Regions from separate parts of the Janthinobacterium glycogeni genome, predicted to be linked through region 1. Evidence: predicted binding sites of a transcription regulator. Region 1 holds the regulator's gene; each other region holds the start of a gene.
What was found. Region 1 encodes FNR, which switches genes on or off when oxygen is low (the NO sensors DNR and NnrR bind a similar motif). Its sites were predicted from a motif close to TTGATNNNNATCAA; they were not measured.
Positions count from the first base shown of each region.

Region 2: the regulator FNR is predicted to act here: its motif matches at 2,825-2,838, upstream of ACQ4W4_RS01140 (OmpW/AlkL family protein).
Region 3: the regulator FNR is predicted to act here: its motif matches at 2,130-2,143, upstream of ACQ4W4_RS14175 (glycine-rich domain-containing protein).
Region 4: the regulator FNR is predicted to act here: its motif matches at 2,878-2,891, upstream of cydD (thiol reductant ABC exporter subunit CydD).

Region 1 covers NZ_JBNYXP010000006.1:376,635-381,036, reverse strand. Annotated here, with positions in the region: gene ccoP (cytochrome-c oxidase, cbb3-type subunit III) at 1-217, shown strand, start outside; gene ccoG (cytochrome c oxidase accessory protein CcoG) at 222-1,604, shown strand; gene ACQ4W4_RS16830 (FixH family protein) at 1,704-2,228, shown strand; gene fnr (fumarate/nitrate reduction transcriptional regulator Fnr) at 2,366-3,124, opposite strand; gene ACQ4W4_RS16820 (response regulator) at 3,364-4,402, shown strand, end outside.
Region 2 covers NZ_JBNYXP010000001.1:249,335-253,736, forward strand. Annotated here, with positions in the region: gene ACQ4W4_RS01125 (methionine ABC transporter ATP-binding protein) at 1-540, shown strand, start outside; gene ACQ4W4_RS01130 (methionine ABC transporter permease) at 533-1,207, shown strand; gene ACQ4W4_RS01135 (MetQ/NlpA family ABC transporter substrate-binding protein) at 1,233-2,060, shown strand; gene ACQ4W4_RS01140 (OmpW/AlkL family protein) at 2,142-2,759, opposite strand; gene fur (ferric iron uptake transcriptional regulator) at 3,095-3,532, shown strand; gene ACQ4W4_RS01150 (MerR family transcriptional regulator) at 3,602-3,967, shown strand; gene ACQ4W4_RS01155 (NAD(P)H-dependent oxidoreductase) at 4,027-4,402, shown strand, end outside.
Region 3 covers NZ_JBNYXP010000005.1:280,825-285,226, forward strand. Annotated here, with positions in the region: gene ACQ4W4_RS14160 (hypothetical protein) at 1-261, shown strand; gene ACQ4W4_RS14165 (hypothetical protein) at 506-730, shown strand; gene ACQ4W4_RS14170 (hypothetical protein) at 973-1,212, shown strand; gene ACQ4W4_RS14175 (glycine-rich domain-containing protein) at 1,300-2,013, opposite strand; gene ACQ4W4_RS14180 (sensor histidine kinase) at 2,202-4,061, opposite strand; gene ACQ4W4_RS14185 (glutamine--tRNA ligase/YqeY domain fusion protein) at 4,265-4,402, opposite strand, start outside.
Region 4 covers NZ_JBNYXP010000007.1:103,794-108,195, reverse strand. Annotated here, with positions in the region: gene ACQ4W4_RS17665 (amino acid ABC transporter ATP-binding/permease protein) at 1-1,129, opposite strand, end outside; gene cydD (thiol reductant ABC exporter subunit CydD) at 1,126-2,814, opposite strand; gene ACQ4W4_RS17655 (GbsR/MarR family transcriptional regulator) at 2,952-3,503, shown strand; gene ACQ4W4_RS17650 (PEP-CTERM sorting domain-containing protein) at 3,809-4,375, shown strand.

The sequences.
Region 1 (4,402 bases):
CGGCGCCGACGCGAAGGGCAACCAGATGCTCGGTGCGCCTAACCTGACGGACAAGATCTGGCTGTACGGCGGCAGCGCTGATACCATCATGGAAACCGTGCGCAAGGGTCGCAACAACACCATGCCGGCCTTCAGCGACTTCCTCGGCGAATCCAAGGTACACGTGCTGTCGGCGTATGTCTGGAGCCTGTCGAATCCCCAGACGCCCGTGAAATGATGTAATGGAACCTCAAGTCATCAAGATGTATGCGGCCCGCGAGCAAATCTACCCTCGCGAGGCCAAAGGACGCTACGCTACCTGGCGATGGGTATGCGTATGGCTTACCCAGCTCGCGTTCTACGGCTTGCCGTGGTTGACCTGGAATGGCAGGCAAGCCCTGCTGTTCGATTTGACCACGCGCAAGTTCTACATTTTCGGCGTCGTGCTGTGGCCCCAGGATTTCATCTATCTGGCGGCCCTGCTGATCATCTGTGCGTATTTGTTGTTCCTCGTCACGGCCATTGCCGGGCGGGTGTGGTGCGGGTTCTCTTGCCCGCAAACGGTATACACGGAAATCTTCCTGTGGGTCGAACGCCGCATCGAGGGCACGCGCAGCGCGCGCATGGCCCTCGACAAGCAGGGCCCCTCCGTGCGCAAGGCGTTCAAGAAGACGGCCAAGCACCTGGTATGGGGCGCCATCGCCCTGTGGACGGGCTTTACCTTTGTCGGCTACTTCACGCCGATCAAGGAACTGGCGCGCGAGGTGACCACCCTCAATTTCGGTCCCTGGGAATGGTTCTGGGTCTTGTTCTACAGCCTGGCAACCTACGGCAACGCGGGCTGGCTGCGCGAGCAGGTGTGCAAATACATGTGCCCCTACGCGCGCTTCCAGAGCGCCATGTTCGACCAGGACACCCTGATCATCACCTACGATGCCAAGCGCGGCGAACCACGCGGCGCCATGAGCAAGAAGGCCGGCAACAACGACAAGCTGGGCGACTGCATCGATTGCACCTTGTGCGTACAGGTGTGTCCGACCGGTATCGATATCCGCAACGGCCTGCAGTATGAATGCATCGGCTGCGCCGCCTGCGTCGATGCCTGCAACAGCGTGATGGACAAGGTCGAGCGGCCACGGGGGCTGATACGCTACAGCACCGACCATGCGATGGAAAACAACTTCAATTCGAAGCAGATCCGCCAGCGCGCCATGCGCCCGCGCGTGCTGATCTACACGTCCATCCTGGCCCTGATCATCATCGCCGTGTGTACTTCGCTGGCGCTGCGCACGCCGCTGAAAATGGACGTGATCCGCGACCGCGGTTCGATGGGACGCGAAGTGGAAGACGGCATGATCGAAAACGTCTATCGTCTGCAGATCATGAACACCTCCGAGCAAAGCCAGCATTTCAAAATCAGCGCTTCCGGCTTGCCGGGCCTGACCTTGCTGACGCGCGAAGAAGTGACCTTGCAGCCGACGGAAACGCTGGGCTGGCCGATCCGCCTGCGCGTGCCGCACGGCGTCGGCGAAAAGGGCTCGAACAAGATTGCGATCGAATTGCACTCGCTGGACGACCCGTCGCTGCATGTGCGTGAAAGCGCGGTCTTCATCGTGCCACGTTAACAAGGAAAGGCGGACGGGGACCGGCTGCCCTCGCCGCCACGAAGTTGCAGGAAGGTCAGTCCCCGCATGGGGACTGGCCGTTTACACAGGAGAAATACCATGTCCGACAGTCTGAAACTGCAACCTCCCGTTGCACCGTGGTACAAGCATCGCTGGCCATGGCTGCTGATGATCGGTCCCGGCCTGTCCGTGGTCGTCGGCAGCTTCATGGGCTATATCGCGTTTACGCAGCCCGACGCGCTGGTGGTGGGCGACTATTACAAGCAGGGCAAGGCGATCAACCAGGATTTGAAGCGCGACACGATCGCCAGCGACCTGGCCATGGATACGACCCTGTCATATGACGTCGCTGCAGCGCGCCTCAGCGGTTCCGTGCACAGCTTCGGCAAGGCGTACCAGAAGCCTTTGCTGCTGCACCTGGCGCATGCGACCCTGCCGGAAAAGGATATCAAGCTGCTGGTGCAGCCCGATGCGGCCGGCAATTTTTCCGTGGCGCTGCCGATGCTCGAGCGCAGCCGCTGGCAGGTGCTGGTGGAAAACGACAAACGCGAGTGGCGCCTGTCGGGCATCTGGACCTGGCCGCTGCAACGCAGCATCGCGCTGCATGCCGATGAGGAACTATAACGTACAGTGCCGGGAAAACCGTAGCGAGCGGCAGTGATTTGTGGCTGAGAAGCACAGCTGTGCTATGCACGGGGGCGCCGAGCCAGCGAGCATCGCAGGCCGCAAAGCGCGACGCGCAGTAGGTTTTGACGGTGCTGTTATTTGCAGACGTCCGTGCCGGCCGTAATAGCCTTCAACTTGGCCGGCTGCAGGATCTCGATCTCGCGGTTGGAGACGCGCAGCCAGCCTTCCTTCTTGAATTTCGACAATAAACGGCTGACGCTTTCGATGGTCAGGCCCAGGTAGTTGCCGATTTCCTCGCGCGACATGCGCAGTTGAAATTTGCTGGCCGAATAGCCGCGCGCTTCATAGCGCGACGCCAGGTTGACGATAAAGGCGGCAAAACGCTGCGTCGCCTGCATGTTGCCCAGCAACAGCATGACACTTTGCTCGCGTGTGATTTCCTGGCTCATCATGCGATGGAAATGGCGCAGCAGGGTCGGCATATTGCCCAGCAATTGTTCCAGGCTGGAAAACGGGATTTCACACACTTCGCTGTCTTCCAGCGCCACCGCATTACAGTGGTGGCGGTCGGCGCTGATGGCGTCCATGCCCAGCAGTTCGCCGGCCATCTGGAAACCCGTCACCTGCTCTTCGCCGCCAGGATTGATCTGGTAGGTCTTGAAGTGCCCCAGGCGGATCGCATACAGATTCTGGAACGAGTCGCCGATGCGGAACAGCGAAGCGCCGCGCACGATCTTGCGCCGGCGGCCGATGATCTGGTCGAGCCTGTCCATGTCGCCCACATCGAGGCCCATCGGCAGGCACAATTGATGCATGCTGCAGGTCGAGCATCGCGCACGCAACGCTTCCACGGTCACTGTGGGCAAGGTCGGAGTAAGGAGCGCTTCAGTCATGTCGGTACCTTTTAGAAAATGCAATAAGAAGTTTACTGCATACAGGGTTGCCGTGTGCCAATTTCACCGCAATTTCGGCGAATAAACCACGTCCAGCCTTTAATTATATGGCAACATCGTCAAAAGCCCATGCGGAGAGGGCAATTTGCGTGGCGGCGCTTGCTAAGCTGGGGTATTGATAGGAAAATTCCTGACAGCATTATCTGCCGCCTGTGCCGCCCGGTACTGAAAAGGAAATCATGAAGCCTCTCGGCATCAAAGCAAAAGTCGCGCTGGCCACCAGCCTGACCTCGATCGCCATGATCGCGCTGGTCACCATGATCCAGGTGCAGCACATGCGCGCCGACTTCACCCGGGTACTGCTGAGTCAGCAGTCGTCGCTGATCACCCGCACCGCCGCCGAACTCGACGACAAGCTGGCCATGCTGCTGCAGATCGTCACCCTGACGGCCCGGCAGCAGCCGCCGGAACTGATCGCCCAGCCCGCCCAATTGCGCGACTACTATTCGCGCCGCTCGATGCTGGTGCTGTTCGACGACGTGCTGGTGCTCGACGCGCACGGCGCCGTCGTGGCCGACATGCCGGAAGTGGCGGGGCGCGCCGGCATCAACGTCGCCGAGCGCGAGTATTTCCAGACCGTGCTGCGCACGCGCCAGCCCATGATCACCGAGCCGATGCTGGGCAAATCGAGCGGCATGCCCATCGTGCAGATGGCCGCGCCCGTGCTGGCCGCCGATGGCCAGGTGGCCGGCGTGGTGATCGGCGTGCTGCGCCTGTACAAGGACAACCTGCTGGGACGCCTGCGCTCGGAAAAGATCGGCAAGAGCGGCTATTATTTCATCCTCACGCGCGGCGCCGTGCCGCGCTACGTGCTGCATCCCGATACCAGCCGCTTGCTGCAGCCGCGCCAGCCGAACGCCAACCTGACGACCACGCAGCTGCTGAAGATGGATGGCGAAGGCAGCATGGTCAGCACCAACAGCCGCGGCATCACGGCCGTCAACAGCTTCAAGCGCCTGAAATCGGTGAACTGGCTGCTGGCCGCCTCGCTGCCCCTCGACGACGCCTTCGAACCGTTCGACGGCGTGCTGTACCGTCTGGTGCTGTGGAGCATACTCGCCTCGCTGCTGGCCGCAGCCGTGCTGGGCTGGGTCACCGTGCGCCTGCTCTCGCCGCTGGTGCGCCTGCGCGACACCCTGCAGGCGCTGCGCACCAGCGGCAGCCGCTTCACGCCCGTACCGGTGCTGCAGCGCGACGAAATCGGCGAACTGACGGAAG
Region 2 (4,402 bases), on a different contig from region 1:
CAGAATATCGGCATGATTTTCCAGCAATTCAACCTGCTGCAAAACGCCAGCGTCTTCGACAACGTCGCCTTCCCCCTGAAAATCCATGGCACGACCAAGGGCGAGCAGATCGCCGCCAGAGTCGAGGAGTGCCTGGCGCTCGTCGGCCTGTCCGACAAGCTGCACAGCTATCCGGCGCAATTGTCCGGCGGACAGAAACAGCGCGTGGCGATTGCCCGCGCCCTGGCCAGCCACCCCGACGTGCTGCTGTGCGACGAGCCGACGTCCGCGCTGGACGCGGAAACGACGCGCGCCCTGCTCGACACCCTGCGCGACATCAATGCGCGCCTGGGGGTGACCATCGTCATCGTCAGCCATGAGCTGTCGGTGCTGGGCGCCATCTGCAACCGCGTGGCCGTCGTGGAAAACGGCGCCATCGCCGAACAATTCGATCTGAGCGACACGGCCACCCCGCGCAAGACGGCGCTGGGACGCGAGCTGGCGTATTACGGCACCGAGGCGTTTGAAGCCACCGCATGGAAGGATGCAACACATGTTTGAAGAATCGATCAATAACGTCATCAAGCTGCTGCCGGAAATCTGGGTGGCGCTGGGCCAGACCATGACCATGCTGGGCATCGGCCTCACGGCCGCCGTCCTGATCGGCGGCCCGCTGGGCATTTTGCTGTTCCTCGTCTCGGAAGGCCAGTCGCTGGAAAACCGTCCGCTGTCGACCATCCTCGGCTGGCTGGTCAATACCGTGCGCAGCTTCCCCTTCATCATTTTGCTCGTCGCGCTGACGCCGTTTACGCGCATCATCGCGGGCACCTCGATCGGCCCGCTGGCAGCGAGCGTGCCCCTGTCGTTTGCCGCCATTCCCTACCTGGCGCGCCTGGTGGAACAGAACCTGCGCGAAGTGCCGCGCGGCGTGATCGAGGCGGCGCACGCCATGGGCGCGTCGGAAATGCAGATCATCTTCCGCGTGCTGCTGGTCGAAGCGCGTTCCGGCCTGGTGCTGGCCCTGACCGTGCTGTCGATCAGCTTCCTGTCGTATTCGGCCGTGGCCGGCGTGGTGGGCGGCGGCGGCATCGGCGACCTGGCCATCCGCTACGGCTACTACCGCTTCGAGACGGACATCATGGTCGCCACCGTGGCCATCCTGATCGTGCTGGTGCAAACCATCCAGTTCGCCGGCACGCGCATCGCCAAGCGCCTCGACAAACGTTAATCCCTATTCAGAAACAAGGACCTGCATGAACCACCTTCGCCGCAATCTGCTCCTGGCCGCCGCCAGCCTGGCCTTCGCCACCGCCGCCCATGCCAAGGACCCGAAAGAACTCGTCATCGGCACCAGCTCCGGCCCGTATTCAGACCAGCTGAAGCTGGGCATCAAGCCTATCCTGGAAAAACAGGGCTACAAGGTCAAGATCGTGGAATTCAACGACTACGTGCAGCCGAACTACGCCCTGGCCGAAGGTTCGCTGGACGCCAACGTGTTCCAGCACATCGTGTATCTGACCAAGTTCGCCACCGATAACAAGCTGCCATTGAGCGCACTGATCACCGTGCCGACCATGCCGATCGGCCTGTACGGCGGCAAGCAGAAAACGCTGGCGGAAGTCAAGAACGGCGCCACCATCACCATGCCGAACGATCCGACCAACCAGGCGCGCGCGCTGGTGATGCTGGCCAAGATGGGCTGGATCAAGCTCAAACCGAACGTCGACCCGCTGCGCGCGTCCGAACGCGACGTGCTGGAAAACCCGAAGAAGCTGAAACTGGTGCCGCTGGAAGCGGCGCAGCTGCCACGCTCGCTGGCCGACGCCGACTACGCTTTTGTCAACGGCAACTTCGCCCTGGCTGCGGGCATGAAGCTGACGTCGGCCCTCGCCGTGGAAAAGATCTCGGACAGCTACATCAACCTTGTCGCCATCCGCACGGCCGACAAGGCCAAGCCATGGGTCAAGGACCTGGAAGCGGCCTACCGCTCGCGCGCCTTCCTCGACGCGACGAACAAGTATTTGGCCGGCTACGAAAAGACGGACTACCAGCTGGCGCTGGAAAAGACGCTGAAAAAATAAACGGCGTGCACCAAACGTAAAAAGGACGGCGAAGCCGTCCTTTTTTATTGTCCGCGCCTTGCGGGCGCTGTCATTCAATGCTTAGAAACGGTAACCCACACCAACGCCGATCAGGATAGGATCGACTTTGACTTCGCTGATCTTGGCGCCACCGGCCAGTACGTCGCTGCGGATCTGTACTTTCTTGATGTCGAAGTTCAAGGACCAGTTTTTGTCCAGTTTGTAATCGACACCGGCTTGCAGCGAGTAGCCCCAGCTGTCGTGCTCCAGGCGGCCTGCGCCGTTCAGCAATTTCACATCCGAGATATTCGTGTAGTTGATGCCGGCCCCCACGTATGGGCTGAACTGTTTTTCCGGCATGAAGTGGTATTGCAGCGACAGGGTCGGCGGCAGGTGCTTGAAGGTGCCGATCTTCGTGCCGGACAAGGTAACGTCATGCTTTTGCGGATACGTCAGGATCAGCTCGGCAGCGATGTTCGGCGTGAAGAAGTACGAAATATCGATTTCAGGAATCGTCTTGCTGCTGACGTGGATCGTGTCCGATGCGCCGATGCCACCAACAGGAGCAGATTTGTTGGCCGGATCGATGTGCACGGCGCGGGCACGGACCAGCCATGGGCTTTCCTGTGCCATGGCGTTGCCGGCGAAGGCGCCGATGGCGGCCAGGACGATTGCTGCTGCAGTTGCGGACTTTTTCATTCTAGTTCCCTCTTTTTGTCGTTAAGTAACGCTGCGAAGTCTAAGAGTGCAGTGCAACAAAAACTTTGATCCACATCAAATAGTGCTAGATAGCATCACTACAGGGATTTTTTCCTTTGCGCAGGTCAAGAAAATGCGGCAATGCAGCGTGAGCGCTTGCATGCCCCCATTCCGGCGGCCAGCCGGCCGCGCAATGGCTACTTGCGCCGATGTCACTGGATTGCCGCCTGCCCTTGCCGCATACTATTTTCAGTGCGCACATGAGAATGGTAATGATTATCATTTGCGATATAATGGCTTACCTCGCTCAACGACTACAAAAAGGAATGGGAGACATGGATATATTGAGGGAACTGCGTGAATCGGGCTTGAAAGTGACCATCCCCCGCTTGCGGATTCTGCAGCTGTTTCAAGAAGGCGGCATCAAGCACCTGAGTGCGGACGATGTCTACAAACTCTTGCTGGCCGAAAAGATCGACGTGGGCCTGGCCACCATCTACCGCGTGCTGATGCAGTTTGCCGAGGCCGGCATCCTGTTTCGCCGGCATTTCGAATCGGGCCACGCCGTCTTCGAACTGAACGAAGGCCAGCACCACGACCACCTCGTCTGCACGGGGTGCGGCAAGGTCGATGAATTCGTCGACGAAGGCATCGAACTGCGCCAGAACGAGATCGCCGCCGAACGCGGTTTCGTGCTGCATGAACACGCGCTGTCGCTGTACGGCACTTGCGCCGAATGCACGGCGAAAAAGATTCCGCCGCGCCGGGCCTGAAGCGGCCTGGGCCGCCTGGGCGCCACTGCCTTGCGGTAAGATTCGCTCACGCTTGAGAAAGGATCACGCATGTACATCGGAGAAATCGCCCGCCTGGCGGGCACCTCGCCCAAGGCCTTGCGCCACTATGAAGCGCTGGGCTTGCTGGGCGACGTGCGCCGTTCCGGCGCCTATCGCGTCTACACGCAGCACGACCTGGTGCAGGTCAAACTGATACGCCAGGCGCAGGTGCTGGGCTTCCGCCTGGCCGAACTGCTGCCCGTCCTGGCCGGCGACGATACCGACTGGGCCGCCCTGTCGCGGCACATCAACGCCAAGCGCGCGCAGGTGCGGCAGGATATCGCCCGCCTGCGCCAGCTCGACGCGCAGCTGGCCGACATCGACACGGAAATCCGTGACTGCCTGGCGCGCCAGCGTCTGCAAGCGGCCGCTTGACTCTGCCACTAGGGGCAGGCTTTAGCATGCAGGCTGTTCTTTACTGGAAAGCCCGCATCATGCCCCAAATAGCACCCAAACGCGTCTTGATCATCCTCGGCCACCCGTCCAGCGACAGTTTCTGCGCCGCCCTGGCCGAGGCCTACGCCGCCACGGCCCGCAGCGCAGGCCATACCGTGCGCGAACTGCGCCTGGGCCAGCTGGACTTCGACCAGAACCTGCATGAAGGCTACCGCCAGGTGCAGCCGCTGGAGCCGGACTTGCTGGCCGCGCAGGAAGCCATCAGCTGGGCCGACCACCTGGTGTTCGCCTACCCGATCTGGTGGGGCGGCGCGCCGGCCCTGCTGAAAGGTTTTGTCGACCGCATCTTCCTGCCCGGCTTTGCCTTCAAATACCGCCCTGGCAAGGCCTTTCCCGCCCAACTGCTGAAAGGCC
Region 3 (4,402 bases), on a different contig from region 1:
ATGAGCACCCTCACTTACGAAGCATACCTGGACGAGGTCACCACCGTCCTGACGGAATTGTACGACCTCGACGATGACGCCGCCATCAAGCTGGTCGTGGCGGCGCAGGACGCCGAATTTTTTGTCCCGCACGATGCGCATGAGGAAATGCGTACCGTCGAGCAAGCCAAGAAAGATGCGGTTGCCCTGTTCGAGCGCAAGCAGAACCGCCAGCAAACGCAGGAAAAACAACAACAGCGCGTGCGCCAGCAAAAGAAATAAGGATGGGGGGGCTGTGCCTCTGGCCGCCAGGTCGTGGGACAGCACGGGCTGCGGCGCAACGCCGGGGCCGTGCCATTTGATGCAGCACAAACGCGTCAGGGCGCGCTGGCGATATGGTGAGCAATGTCGTCACGCGTCCGGGCCTCTTGTGGCGGGCTCTACACAGCGCGACGCTGTTTCCCGTCAGCAGGAGCGAGCCATGCGAGCTACGAGTCACCCCAGCAAGGAGCAGGTCCGCGCGTATATGCGCCGGCGCGAACGAGCGCTGCAGCCGCCGCCGCCGCCCGATGAAATTCGCCGGCAGCTGGCCTGGTGCCGCATCGACGATTTTTCATGCAACTGCCTTTCGTCCACCCCGGCCGGCGTGGCCGCGCAAGGCTGGCATCTATCCGCGGAAATGACCCGCCTGGGCGCCCTCATGGCGATTGCCTGGCTCATGCACAGCGGCGTTCCTCATTGTAAAAATTGATGACTTGCAGCAAATTTTCCCGATTTGGGTTATCCTCTAGCACATTCCAAGTGCGTCAATTCTCTTCAATTATCACAATTTTGCTTTAAGTTACGCAAAAATCAACAATAGCGTGTATTATATTGTTTGTGGCGTAAAAGCCGCATAAGTGATGGCGCTTTTTCGTGTGTTTACCCTGAATTATAGCGAAAGAGGCATTCGGTTTCTTTTTGCTCTAATACAACAAGTACGGATTTTTGATCATGTCTCTCAAACAAATTACCTCTTTGCCTACCTACAACCCGAATCGCGTCCTCGATGCGATCATCGACAAGCTGCAACTGAAAAACGATGCCGCCTTGTCGCGAGCTCTGGAAGTGGCGCCACCTGTTATCAGCAAGATTCGTCACAACACCTTGCCGATCGGCGCCACGATCCTCATCCGCATGCATGAAATCAGCGATTTCAGCATTCGTGAACTGCGCGAGTTGATGGCTGCCTAAGAGCGCCTGACAGACGGCAAACTGAGAGGTGCCGTCTGGGTAAGTCAGGCTTGCCGCGTGCGGCAGCCACAGCTGTTTTCCGCTTGTCTATTGCGCGTCGCGGTTCAGTACCGGACGATCGACATAGAAGCGCCCCGTTTCCAGGCCAGTCGAAGACGATTTGACCACCGCCGCGGCCAGAGAGGCAGGCGCGCTGGAAAATGCGGTGCTGGCAGCGCCCGTCGCGCGGCCCGAATACGCCGTCGCCTGCACGGCCGCACTGGAAAACGCCGTCTGCACGGCCCGGCCCGAGTAAGCGGTCGCCTGTACCGCGCGTCCGGAATACGCTGCCTGTACCGCGCGTCCAGAATACGCTGCCTGTACCGCACGTCCCGAATACGCCGCCTGTACGGCGCGCCCCGAATACGCCGTTTCTGCGCGGATGTAATCTTCTCCGAACGTTTGCTCATACAACTGCTTCATGCGCTCGCCCACGCGTTGGTGCGCCGCTTCGTCGTCTTCGCCGCGCAAGCCGATGTACGGAAAGTGATGGAGGAAGTAACCGAACACCTGCTCGCAGTCCGCCGCATATTTCAGGGTGTCGAGGATGTGGTAGTGCCAGAAGGTGTCGACATCCATCAGTGGCGCCGTTTCTTCTTCCGGAAACTGTTTCATCAGGATCAGGAAGCGGCGGTATTCGAATTCCACCGCATTTGCCTTTTCCAGGCTCCATCCTTCGCCTGACTCCCGGTGCATCAGCTTGACCTTGATCGCGTCCAAATTCAAATCGGCAATTGCCTTGAAACTGTCGTTCGTATCCATGAATGTCCTTTGGTAAAGAGCGTTGTGGGAAATACGGTGAAACTAGGGAAGGCGGCGGGTGTGTACTCCTGGCAAGTAGTCGAGGAATGCCTGACCCATGGCGGGCGGGCGCTGAGTTGTTCTACATCAATATTGCATCTAATTACGAAATATGCAAGCTGAGCTTGTTTCAAGCGGGAGCGCGCCTGTCAGCCGCTGGCCCGGCTTTCTTCCTGGTAGGGAAACGCGGTGGCGTCCGCGCCCAGCGGCACGCTGACGTGCACGGTCATGCCGGCGCCGGGGCTGCTTTCGATGTAGAAAGTGCCGCCCAGTAACTTGATGCGTTCCTCGATGCCCACCAGGCCAAACGAGCCCAGCTTGTTGCGCCCCTCGATGGCCGCGCCCACGCCGTTGTCGCTGATACTCATCGATAGGGTATCGCGGCACTTCTCCAGCTTGACCTGCACGCGGCTGGCATTCGCATGCTGCGAAATATTGCTGAGCGATTCTTGCAGGATACGGAACAGGGCCGTCGCGCACTGATCGCTGAGGCAAATGTCGCCATGGCTTTCATTCACTTCGCAGGCGATGCCCGTGCGCTGGCGAAATTGCGCCACCTGCCATTCGACGGCCGCATTCACGCCCAGGTCCAGCACGGTAGGGCGCAAGTCGTTGATGATCTGCCGCACGCTTTTGATGGTGGCGTCGATCTGCTCCAGGGTCGAGCGGGCGCGCGCGTTCAGACGCGGGTGGCGGCGCTGCGTGCGCGAGGCCAGCATGTCGGCGTCGATGCGCAGCACCAGCAGGTTCTGTCCCAGATCGTCGTGGATTTCGCGCGCGATGCGCTTGCGTTCTTCTTCCTTGATCTGGTCGGCGTGGGCCGCCAGGCGGCGCAGTTTCTGGTGCGACAGCTGCAGGCGGATCTGGCTGGCGCGCAATTCCTCCGTCATGCCCGTCGCCATCTGGATGGCGCGCTGGCGCGATGATGCCAGCGTGTGGAACAGCATGTACAGCAGCATGGCGCTGGCAAAGCCGGTCAGCAGGGCCAGCCATGGCAAGAAGGCGTCGAAGCGCGTGTACAGGTCGCTCTTGCGCACGCTGAACAGCGCTTGCCACAGGCGGCCATTGTGTTCGATCAGCATCGTGCTGCTCAGGTAGCGGCCCGAGCTGCCGGGCAGCCACCATGGCGCGTGCATGCCCGCCGTCGTGCTATCGAAAATGGGGCGCATATCGTGCGGCAGCCGCAGCGGGACGTTCGGCTGTTCAAGCGCCTGCGGGCCGATATCGAACAGGGTCAGGCGGACGTTGCGCACCGGCATGTCGGCCAGCGCGCTGCGCATCATCGTCACCAGGTCGTAGCCGATGCCGACGGAACCCTGGTAAGCGGCGCGCCGCTGCTCCACCGTATCGACCGGCATGCCGTAGCGGTACACGGGCAGGCGCATGGCCATGCCCGTCAAGTGGGGACGGCCTTCCATCGGCACGGGCACGCCGGAATTGCTGATCTGCCCGGAATCGCGCGACTGCGCCAGCAGATCCGCGATCAGGGGGCGCGAGGCGATGTCATAGCCGTACTTTTCCGGGGCGCTGGCAATCGGCTCGATGTACACCAGCACGGAATAGTGGGCGCGCGGGGCGGGCGGATGGATGGCAAACGCCGGATAACCGTCGCGCCCGGGCGGATAGTCGCGCTGCACGGCCGCTTCGAAGGCGGCGCGCCGCGTCTCGTCGAGTTCCTGGCTGTAATTGAGGTTCATCACCCCCGGGTAGTTCTGTTGCAGGGCGATGTTCGCCACATAGCGGTGGAATTGCTCGCGGCTCACGTGTTCGTTGGCGTGGAACAGGCTGGCCGTGCCGCGCAACAGGTTGGCATACGACTTGACGCGCGATTCGATGTTTTTCTGGGTATTGCGAGCCAGATTGTTGAACAGGTCGCCGGCATCGTTTTCGATCGACAGCGAGGCGGCCATGTAGAACAGCAAGCCTACCATCATCGACATCACAAAGCCGAGCAGCCACTGCGGTCTTTTTTCAGCAGACAAGGGGTGTTCGCTTGCAGTAGAAGACATCGCCATCCGCATCAGGAAGAGGAATCGGGTGCCGCCTGGGCGACTGTGTTGTGCAAGCGCTATCGAAATTGCAAATTGCTCAATAGCTGCCTAATATACAAAATTATCGTGAATGTAGTCAACAGGCAATATTCTGTCGTGACATATATTGTTGAAACGAAAAAAAACCGCCGCAGCGGTTTTTTTGTGGGTCGTCCGGCGCCTTATTTTGCGGGCTGCCAGCTGTCTTTCAGGGTGACGATGCGGTTGAAGACGGGCTTGCCCGGCTGGCTGTCGACCCGGTCGGCCGCGAAGTAGCCGTGGCGCTCGAACTGGAAGCGCTGTTCCGGCTGAGCCAGTTC
Region 4 (4,402 bases), on a different contig from region 1:
CGCTGGGGCCGATCAAGGCCACGCGTTCGCCCTCGCCGACGTGCAGGGAAATGTCGTGCAGGATGGCGACATGGCTGCCCGCATGCGCGGCGCTGACGTGCTCCAGGCGCAAGCCCGGTGCGCTGTCAGCCGGCGGCACTGCGATCTCCTGAGCATCGAGGCGCGGCGCCAGACGGCGCATGGCCAGCAGCATGCGGCCCGCTTCCAGCGCGCCGCGGCGCAATCCCGCAAACGGTTCCACGGCCGTCAGGGCGATCAGCAGGGCCAGGGCCGCCAGCGGCACACTCATCGTTTGCTGTTCGACCAATGCGGCCACGGCCAGCAGTACCGCTGCCAGGGTCGCACTGCCCGCCACGCCATACGCGGCGCCGGCCGCCGTTTCCAGGCGCAGCAAGGCGACATCGGCTTGCGCCAGCGCGCGGTCGATCTGTCCCAGCGCGGCGCACTGGGCGTCGATGCGGCCCGCCATCACCAGGTCCGTCTGGCCCGCCACCAGGTCGATGGTGGCGGAGCGCAGTCTTTCGATGGCGCGCGAGCGCACGATGGCGGGACGGCGCGCGCGGCGCGCCAGAAGCCAGCCGATGCCGCCGCCGGCGGCCAGCAGCCATGCGGCCAGGCCCAGGCCCAGCTGCCACTGCATCACGCCCAGCGCCACGCCGGCCAGCATGGCCACGCACAGTGCCGTGAAGGCGGGCACCAGCAGGCGCAAGTACAGCGCTTCGAGCGCGTCGATATCGGCCGTCAGGCGGAACAGCAGCTTGGCGGGCTGGCGCAGCAGCCGGCTGGCCGCTTCCGGGCGCGACCAGCCGCGAAACAGTTGCACGCGGATGCCGGCCAGCGCGGCGAACGTGGCGTCGTGCGTGACGAGCCGCTCCGCGTAGCGCGAGCCCGTGCGGCCGATGGCCAGCAGGCGGATGCCGGCCGACGGGCCGAAGACGTCGAACACGATGGCGGTGGACGCGTGCAGGCCGGCGATCGACGTGGCCGTGATGAACCAGCCGGACAAGCCCAATAACGCCATGCCGGCCACCGCCGTCAGGGCCGCCAGCATGGCGCCCCCGATCAGCTTGCCGGGCTGGACCAGCAGCAATTGCCGCAGGACGGGGTTCGCTATGCGTGAAGTTTTCATGCGCGCAACTCCTGTTCCAGGGCGCCGGCATCGACCTGCACCGTGCGCTGCAGGCGGCCGGCCAGCACGGGGTCGTGCGTGGCGACAAGCATCGTCTTGCCCTTGGCCAACTCCAGCAAGGCGTCCGTGACGCGCGCCGCCGTTTCGCTGTCCAGGTGTGCCGTCGGTTCATCGACCAGCAGCAAATCCGCATGCGGATGCAGGGCCACGCGGGCCAGCGCCAGGCGCACGGCTTCGCCGCCGGACAAGCCGTGGCCGCCGTCGCTGAGCATGACGGCCGGCTGCGCCTGCGCCACGCCAGCCAGGTCGGCCAGGTGCAGCGCCTGCGTCACGTGCGCGGCGTTCGCGTCCACGCGGCCCAGGGTCACGTTCTGGCTGACGGACGCGGCAAACACGTGGGGGCGCTGCCCCATCCACGCCATGCGCTGGCGCACGGTATTGACGGTGCTGTCATTCAGGCGCACGCCGCCGATGCGGATATCGCCGCCGCTGGCGGGCAGCAAGCCGGCCAGCAGGGACAGCAAGGTGGTCTTGCCGGCGCCGCTGGCGCCCAGCAGGGCCACGTGTTCGCCGGCCCTCACCTTCAGGTCGAAGCGGTCGAACACGGCCGCTTCGCCGGGATGGGCAAAGCGCAGTTGATGGATGTCAATGGCGGGCGGCGCTGCCACCGCCATGGCGGCGGCGGACACGGCGGCCACTTCCACACCGGCGCCCGGCAAAGGCACGCCCTCGCCCGCCAGGTCGTGCAAGCCGGCCAGGCCCGCTTCGCCGGCCGCCTTGTCGTGCCAGACGGCGGCCAGCTCGCGCAGCGGCTCGAAGAACGCGGGCGCCAGCAGCAGGATGAACAAGCCCTGCCCCAGCGTCAGTTCCCGGCCCCAGGTGCCGAAATGGAGGCTGCCCAGCAAGGAAAAGCCGATGAAGGCGGCCACCATGGCCACGCCCAACGCGGAAAACAGCTCCAGCACGGCGGACGACAGGAAGGCGATGCGCAGCACCGCCATCGTGCGCCGGCGCACGGATTGCGACGAGGCGTCCAGCCGCGCGGCCGTGGCGTCGACGGCGTCGAGCGCGCGCAAGGTGGCCAGGCCGCGCAGGCGGTCCAGCAGGAAGGCGTTCATGCTGCCCATTTCCACCATCTGCGCGCGGCTGGCCGCCTGCGCGCCCATGCCCACGAGCGCCATAAAGACGGGAATCAGGGGCGCGGCGATGAGCAGGATCAGCGCGGCGATCCACGACAGCGGCGTCACGACGGCGAGAATCACGAGCGGCACGAGCATGACTTTCCAGCGCGCCGGCTTGTAGCGCACCAGGTAGGGCACGATGGCTTCGGCCTGCTCGGCGATGACGCTGGCCGCCTGGCCCGACTGCGCGCGCTGGCGGTCCAGCGGCGAACGGCGCGCCAGCGCCTGCGCCACTTGCGCGCGCAAGGTGGACAGGTGCGCACGCGCGGCCGCATACATGCGCCGCGCGCCCCACGCTTCGCAGCCGGCGCGCAGCACGCCCAGCAGCAGCACGCCAGCGGCCGGTAACAGAGCCGCGCGCCACGGTGCGCCATCGAGCATGGCTTGCACGGCCCAGGCCAGCAAGGCCGCTTGCGGCAGCCACAGCAAGGCGGCGCCGCCTGGCGCCAGACTGGCGGCACGGGGAAGAATAAAGCGGGGCAAGGACAGTGGCGAGGTCGTCATCTTATACTTTTTTAGTTTTCAGAATTTTCTGTAAATTCGATTTTTTGCATAATACTGCGAAACATGACATATATCAATTGACCCTGGCGGTTTGGCGTGAAAAAATTCAGATAATTATGAAAATTCAAAATATCCAAATGACGCCGCTGATCCTGACCTTCGTCAGCCATTTCGGCGAGATGGGCAGCCGCTGGGGCTTTAACCGCACGGTGGGGCAAGTGTACGCCTTGTTGTTTGTCGCGGAGCATCCCTTGCACGCGGACGAAATCGCGGAGCACCTGAGTTTTTCACGCTCGAACGTGAGCATCGGCCTGAAGGAATTGCAGGGCTGGGGCCTGATCCGCCAGTCGCGGATTCCCGGCGACCGGCGCGAGTATTTTTCCTCGCTGGGCGACGTGTGGCAAATCTTCCGCGTGGTGGCCGCCGAGCGCCGCCGCCGCGAAGTGGCCCCGACCCTGACGGTGCTGCGCGAAGCGCTGCTGGCGCCGGCCACGGAACCGGTGGACCAGTATGCGCAGGAGCGCATGCGCGAAATGTATGAACTGGTCGACCTGGCCAATACCTGGTTCGACGACTTGCAGCGCCTGTCGCCCGAATCGATGGCGCAGCTGATGAAAATGGGCGCCAAGGTGCAAAAGCTGCTCAATGCCAAGGATCGCCTGTTTGGCGTCAGCAATAACAGCGACTGAAGTCCCGCCTCCCCTCTCCTCCAAAGCCGAGAAGCCGCCAGCACCTGCTGGCGCGCCTTGTCAAGCCCTCCCCCGACATCCTGTTCACTATCGCTAGCACAGCCATACATAGCCGTATGCGATGTTGTCAAGCAAACCAATAGAATTATTAAAATTGTATTAGTTTAGATCAAGAGTAAGCTTTCATCTGCGTATCCGCTACGCGCAGGAAATAGCTAAAAAATGGGCAATGGGATGACTTCCCCGGCATGCAGGGACGCGTCCCAACACGATGAAGCGACTGTCTCAAGCACAAGGGGATTTTCATGAAAAGCGTAAAGATTATTGCCATCAAGGCATCCATGCTGGCCGCAGTGACCGTGCTGGCAAGTGCGGCGCAAGCCGCCACCTGGGTCGATGTAGGCCCGGCCAGCGGCTTCGTCATCGCCGGCAGCACCGTCACCTATTCGCCATCGCCGGCACTGCAGGTGAAATATTATGATGACAATCTGGTGCCGCAGAGCCCTTCGGACATTCAGGGCTATATCAATGGCGTCTTCGGCAGCAGCCTGGGCGCCGCCGTTTCGTATTGCGACAATGCCACCTCGGGCTGCACTGCCGGCACCACGGCAGGCCTGAGTGGCGGCATCAATTCCTATACGAGCGCGGCCGCCTATGACTACCTGGCCATCCACTTCGGCCAGGGCGAACTGGTATTCCACTGGGCCGCTCCGGTGGCTGCCGGCACCACCTTCACGGTGGCGGGCCTGCCCAAGGATCTGAGCAACTACAGGGCCTTCATTTCCGCCGTGCCGGAACCTGAAACCTATGCCATGCTGCTCGCCGGCCTGGGCCTGCTGGGCCTCCTGGCACGCCGCCGCCAGGGAAAGTAAGTGCCATCAGCGGCCGCGGTGCACCTG